3 regions of the Paenibacillus sp. FSL R7-0179 genome follow, and region 2 is predicted to be linked to each of the others. Evidence: predicted binding sites of a transcription regulator. Region 2 holds the regulator's gene; each other region holds the start of a gene.
The links. The regulator LexA, encoded in region 2, represses DNA repair genes until DNA is damaged. The targets are predictions, from matches to a motif close to CGAACATATGTTCG.
Positions count from the first base shown of each region.

Region 1: the regulator LexA is predicted to act here: its motif matches at 904-917, upstream of MKX63_RS13370 (YolD-like family protein).
Region 3: the regulator LexA is predicted to act here: its motif matches at 1,238-1,251, upstream of addB (helicase-exonuclease AddAB subunit AddB).

Region 1 is NZ_JBBOCC010000001.1:3,013,212-3,015,481, forward strand. It holds gene MKX63_RS13365 (hypothetical protein) at 168-770, shown strand; gene MKX63_RS13370 (YolD-like family protein) at 942-1,277, shown strand; gene MKX63_RS13375 (hypothetical protein) at 1,284-1,445, opposite strand; gene MKX63_RS13380 (M15 family metallopeptidase) at 1,625-2,270, shown strand, end outside.
Region 2 is NZ_JBBOCC010000002.1:3,182,931-3,185,200, forward strand. It holds gene MKX63_RS30140 (DUF896 domain-containing protein) at 1-176, opposite strand, end outside; gene MKX63_RS30145 (LysM peptidoglycan-binding domain-containing protein) at 286-702, opposite strand; gene lexA (transcriptional repressor LexA) at 900-1,526, shown strand; gene MKX63_RS30155 (L,D-transpeptidase) at 1,714-2,052, shown strand; gene MKX63_RS30160 (hypothetical protein) at 2,131-2,270, opposite strand, start outside.
Region 3 is NZ_JBBOCC010000001.1:2,871,206-2,873,475, reverse strand. It holds gene addB (helicase-exonuclease AddAB subunit AddB) at 1-1,137, opposite strand, end outside; gene MKX63_RS12720 (class I SAM-dependent rRNA methyltransferase) at 1,366-2,270, opposite strand, start outside.

The DNA of each region.
Region 1 (2,270 bases), on a different contig from region 2:
TTATAGTATAACAGGAATTGCCAGTCATCAACGGGTTATGGACCGCTGTTTCTTCCTATGAATACGCTTAACCGCTGACAGATGTTTCATTACCGCGAATTTTACATTAATTTCATTTGCACTTAACAAAAATCGATATTATTCTGTTAAGTGGAGGGATATTAACTATGAGACAAGCTTTACTTGCAGGACTGCTAATGGCCGTCATGATCCTCAGTGCCTGCAGCAATAACAGCGCCGAGCCGGCTTCCCCGGAAGCGGTGCAGGAGACGGTACAGAACTTTTACGATGAAATGTCGAAATTCGACGAAATGGGCAAATCCTCGCTAGAGAACTTCAACACGACATTTACCTCTTATTCCACCGGACAAGCGACAGACAAAGAATTCCAGAAGGCTGTAGACAGCTTCCAGGATACCGCCTCCGAGCTTGCAGATCATGTGAACGATATTAAAATTGCGCGCGGCCTGCCGGATACGATCGAGAAGCTCCTCAGAGATTCGATGATCGCTTTCCAGAGTGCCTATCAGATCAAGGAGAAAGCTTCGAAGAGCGCTGTATCGCCCGATGTAACCGCTGAGGAATTCAATGCGATGAATCAGCAGGCGGACGTAGCAATGCTCTACGGCATCTCCAAGCTGAATGAAGCCAGAGAAGCCGCCGGATTGATTGATCCGGAGCAATCCGTACCAGGAACTGTGTCAGATGCAGGCACAGATGCCAAGCAGGAACAGGGTACCGGAAGCGCAGGGACTTCGTCAGTGAAATAGGCAGAGACAAGACTTGTTATAGCAAAAGGGTTCAAAGGAAGACGCTGTACAGCATAACTGTGGGCGTCTTTTTGCTATGGAGGAATACCTAAATATTTCTGCTTGCCTAAGCTGCTAAAGCGCAGATATAATACAAACATATGTTCTGTATGAAGAATAGGAGGAACGGCTATGGGCAAGAAGCTTGAAGGGAACCGTCTGCCGGAGTGCAGCGGAAGGGTGCTTCCGGAGCAGATCGGACGGATGGGGAGAGAGCAGCGGGAGACCTGGCATAGCCTGAAGCCGGTGCTGGATGAGGAGAAGCTTGAGGAGATTGAGCATACGCTGGCCTTATCGCTGCGTAGTCATGTACGGGTAACTCTGGTGCTGTATGGTCCTCTGGAGCAGGTGAAGCTGAGCGGGTTCGTGACCTCCATCCATACCCACTCGCGGGAAATCAAGCTGCAGTGGGCAGAGGAATGGAAGTGGCTGCTTGTAGATGACATTGTGGAGGCTTATATTGTCTGACAGCTTTTACTTGCTGCGGTGTCCGTCCGTCTTCTCATAGGCAATCAGCGTGACCTCCGGGTTCCCGGTCATCCGGGCAATCTCCGATTCGGCCTGGCGGATCACCTCCACCACATCCTCTTGGTCGCTTAGCGGGGCTATTCTGTAGCTGTCGCTGTGAATCTCCATGTTCATCCCCCTTTCCGTTAGAATGACCTGACGACAGGTCTGCATTCTTATTCTGGCCTGTTGGTGCACAGTTCATCCGGGGAGATCAGGTGCGGTACCGCTTCTTTTTGACGAAAAAACGGTCATTGGCGTAAGCCGCCCGGCCAAAGCGGGCATATACTATACCAGGGGGTGAGTAGATGCTTACTTTGGAGCAGGTCAAGCAGAAGTCGGCCGCAAGGCTTACGAAGCTGCATCCGGCTGTACTGGCCGGGGCGAACGAGCTGATTAGACGCAGTTATAACCGGGGGGTGCCAATCCTCATTACGCAGGGCATGCGCACGATAGCGCAGCAGAATGAGCTATATGCTCAAGGGAGAACTAAGAAGGGCGACATTGTAACCAATGCCCGGGGAGGCGACAGCTACCATAATTACGGACTGGCAATAGACTTCGCGCTGCTGCTGCCGGATGGCAGGAATGTGTCCTGGGATATGAACCGTGACGGGGATGGCGATAAGGTGGCAGACTGGCAGGAGGTGGCGCAGGAGGGGAAGAAGCTGGGGTTCGAATGGGGCGGGGACTGGACCTCCTTCAAGGATTACGCTCATCTGCAGATGAGCTTCGGTCTTAGCATCCAGGATCTGAAGGCAGGCAGACGGCCGACCGCCCAGCAGAGTGCAGCCGCACTAAGCCGCATAACCGGAGGTGAGCCAGAGGTGAACAAGGATATCCCTGTAAATATTACGCTTAATGGTAAGAAGCTGACGACCGGTGTTATGGACGATGCGGTAACCTATGCGCCTGTACGTGCGATTGCCGAAGCGCTTGGAGCCAAGGTCACGT
Region 2 (2,270 bases):
TCCGGATTGTCCACAATTTCGATGGTATCAAGCTGGGCCCGAAAGTTAGTGCGGATGTTCCCCAGATAAATCTCGCGGAGCTTGGCACGTTCAGCCAGTTCCTCTTCATTCAGGCCGCCGTTCTTAGCTTTGCGTGCCAATTCATTGATGCGTGCGACCAATTCGTCAATATTCAATACGTTTCCCTCCCTCTAAATTCATTTTAACTTTGCCATGAGAAAAAGAGCTTGTCAAGGTCTACTCCCTGAAAGCTCTCCGAGTCGATCATTAGTCTGACACATTCCTTCAGTATAAAGGTAAAGTCAGAATATCTCCGGCCTTAATGACGCTGTTCTCCAAATGATTCGTCTTCCTTATTCCTTCTATATATACGGCAGTCTTCATGTCCTCAGGTTTGTTGCTTACAGCAATACTCCATAAGGTATCTCCGCGTTCGACTACGATCCGCTTATCCGGCTTCAGCGAAGAGACCGAACCGGCAAAAACATTCCCCACCACAGTAAATCCCGAAATAACAAGCATCAGCACCAGAACCATCTTCATCAGGCTGACCTGACGGAATAGTGATGATAGCGCAGCGAGACTATGAAGAACCGATTCCTTGATCTTGGTTACATTAGTATGAGCAGTTGGATTACCGGGAGCGGACACCTTGATATCGTCATTATTGTAGATGCTGTTGTAGGTACTATACTTTAACATGATCATCATCCTCCAAACACATGTTCTTGCTTTCGAAAATAATATAACACGAACATGTGTTTCGATCAATAGTTTTTTCGGAACGTTTGTTCTCTTTATTTCCGTTCTCTTATTTTCCTCATTTTAGAACTTATGTTTGTACGAACGGAAGTTCTATGTTATAATTTTCCCAAACATAGTATATGGGGTTGATACCGATGTCAAAGATTTCTAGTCGTCAGCTGGCGATCCTGGAATTTATACGTAATGAAGTCCGCAGCAAGGGTTATCCTCCGTCCGTCCGCGAGATTGGCGAGGCTGTCGGCCTGGCCTCCAGTTCTACCGTGCATGGTCACTTGGACCGGCTTGAGAAGAAGGGCCTGATCCGCCGTGACCCTACGAAGCCGCGTGCGATTGAATTACTCGGCCAGGAAGATTCAGAGAATGTGCATCAATTCGTCCAGACCGTTACCCGCATCCCGGTAGTGGGTAAGGTTACCGCTGGTGTTCCTATTACAGCTACAGAGAATATTGAGGATTACTTCCCGTTGCCTGCTCATTATGTAGGCGATAACAAGGTGTTTATGCTATCTGTCCTTGGTGACAGTATGGTGGATGCCGGAATTATGAACGGGGATTATGTCATCGTACGCCAGCAGCAGACTGCCGACAATGGCGATATTGTTGTAGCGATGACCGAAGAAGATGAAGCAACTGTGAAGACCTTCTACAAGGAACGGGATCATATCAGGCTGCAGCCGGAGAATCCGGCGTACGAGCCTCTCCGCCTTAACCGCGTTACGATTTTGGGACGGGTCATCGGATTATTCCGCGATATCCACTAATCTACTCCCCGCTTAAGAACAGGCTGCTCCGCACCAAGCGAAGCAGCCTGTTTTCTGTTCATTTGTATTCCTGAAGTGGCCAAAAAGCCGAATGCAAACATTTGTTCGCATTCGGCTTTTTGGCCACTTTTCCGTGAACCGCTGCATAGCTCCGCACATATCCTGTTACAAAGGAGTGCTGATCTATATGCCCAATTATCGAATTATCGTCGATCTGTCTCAGCGCATGCTGTACCTGCTGGATAATGACGTTGTCACCAGAGGCTTCCCTGTCGGCATCGGCAAAATGTTAACCGTCTCACCTGTAGGCGAATACACCATCATTAACAAGCAGCCCAATCCGGGCGGCCCGTTCGGTGCCTTCTGGATGGGTCTATCTAAGCCGCATTACGGCATCCACGGAACCAATGATCCTGCTTCCATCGGCCACATGGTCTCCCATGGCTGTATCCGCATGTATAACGCAGACGTTCTCACCCTGGCCGCCCTCGTTCCCATAGGTACCCGTGTTACCATCCGGGAATAGAAAAATCACAAAAACCCTTGAGACGCCAGATTGCGCCCAAGGGTTCTTTCGATTCATATGAATTAGAGCGGATACAGACTACAGTACACTTCTCAACAGACGAATAGCCACCGTATTCAAACGGATAGCCTCGCGGATCGATTCTCTGGCTGCCAGCAGCTCTCTTCTGGCCCGCGAACCTCTAGGCACTCTGCGCAGATTCTCATTGATTTCTTCCA
Region 3 (2,270 bases), on a different contig from region 2:
CTTCTGATCCAGGAAGAACGGAACGCCGAAGTCCTGAAACAACGGGGCAATCAGCGGTTCATAATCGGCCATATTGCGCATGAATACCGCCATTTCCCCATATTTGGCTCCATATTCTCTGGCCAGGGCCTGCATCTCGCGCAGCACGCCCTCCACCTCGGTGCGGCGCGAAGCCGCAGCCCGGATGCTGACGGCTTCCTTCACCTCTTCAGCCGGTCCTGTCCAGGAACGCCGGCGCTGTAACCCGCGCTCCAGATGGGCAAGTACTGGACTGTCCTGGAACCTTGGCAGGACGGGCGGGGCGAGCAGCTCATCCCATACGGTAAGCCCCATCTCCTCCGCCATTCCCCGCAGCTTAATGTAAGTTACCGCTGCCGGATGGAACAGCTCCAGCTCATGCGGGGCAACATCAGGAGGATAGATCCGGTCCAGTGTGAGCGCAATGTTCATTGTGCCGGCATACTGCATCAGCTCACGTAAGACGACAAATTCCTGGTTGCTGAAGCCGTGGAAACCGTCCACCCAGATCTCGGCGCCGCGGATATAGGCAGAGTCCGCAATATGCTCAGCGAGTTCGGCCAGCCTGTCCTCTTCATCTATGTAGAGCTGTGACATCTCCTGGTCCAGCTCGCTGAAGACGAGATGCAGATCATCCAGCTTCCCGGCCAGAATAGGGCTGCCCAGCGTGGCATCCCGCATTCTGCCGATCTGCTCTTCCAGGTCTCCGGCTCCAAGACAACAGCGCTTAAGCTCCGTGTGCAGACTGCTGAGCCGCTCCACAAATCCCGGCCGGTCCGAGGAAGCACCGAACAGCTTCAGCTCCTCTTTGCGCTTGCTGATAATCTTGTAGATCAGCATCTTTTTGCCTTCTTGACTGATGGGCAGACTCGCGCTGCCGCCGGTCTCCTGCTTCACCCGGTAGGCGAGACGCGAGAAGCTGAGCGTCTGGGCACGCAGACTTCCCTTCACGCCGCCTGCTGCCAGCAGTCCCCTTTCCGCTCCGAACGATCCCTGCTCGGGAACAAGTATAATGATCGGGGCCCCCAGCGGCTCTGCCTTTAGCCTGGAGGATACCCGCTCCCATATTGTAGTCGTCTTGCCGCTGCCCGAGCGGCCGATGATGAAGTTAACCGTCATTTCAGCAGACTCCTTCCGTTGAACCCTGGTACTCTATGCAGCACCAGAATCTATGAAACTTCTCGTCTCCATAGTATAGCACACCTCCACCGCACGCTCCAGAACGTACGTTTGCCATTGTTTGCAAATGCACCAAGTGGACACGGTACAAATACATCAAAAAAGAGCCTCCTTAAAAGAGACTCTTCCCGCAAAACCGGCTGCCCCGCCGGTTCTGACACTTCTATTCTATTTGCTGCGCACCTCAAAAATGGCGAACTTCAGATAATGGCCCTCGTCCACGCCGAGAATCTGCGGATGATCCTTGCCTGCGGCCCGCCATTCGATCAGTCTCAGCACCTTTCCGGCATCCTTGGCTGCTTCCATGATCGTATCAAGGAACAGCTGCGGCTGCATGTGGTACGAACAGCTGGCCGTGACCAGATATCCGTCGTCATTCACCAGCTTCATGCCCTGCAGATTGATGTCCTTGTAGCCGCGTACGGCCCCTGCCACTGCGCTTTTGGTCTTGGCAAAAGCAGGCGGGTCCAGAATCACGACATCCCACGTACGTCCGCCCCCGGCAGTCATCGGCTTCGCAGTATCCGCCTTGGCACCCGGTTTGCTTCCGGTTTTCCCTTCTGCCGTCGCGCCGCCCGTAGCACGCTCAGTGCGTTCCTCCTGGCCCTTGACCTGATTGCGCAGGTAGGCAAATGCATCATCTACCACGAATTCCACCCGGTCATTGAACCCGTTGATCTCCACATTGGCCTTCGCACTCTCGATGGCATGCGCAGACACATCCAGACAAGTTACCTTCTTAGCGCCGTACTTGCAGGCATGCAGTGTGAAGCTTCCCGTATGTGCAAAGCATTCCAGCACAGTCGCACCATCCCAATATGGGAAGGTGACCGGCTTGCCGCTTTTGTTGACCGGAAGCATCTGGAGTGTACCGTCCTCTGCTGCTACGTTCTGCAGTGTAATTCCGCTGCGCCCGCCCCAGCCCTTCATCAGCGGAGCAATCGATGCTCTATTCTCCCGCTGATCGAAGAAGTAGCCGGTCTTCTGCCCCTCTTCAATATCGACGATCACCTTCAGCCCGTTCTCGCTTACGGTAATATGTCGCGGGCATTCACCGTAGAGCACACCCGTGG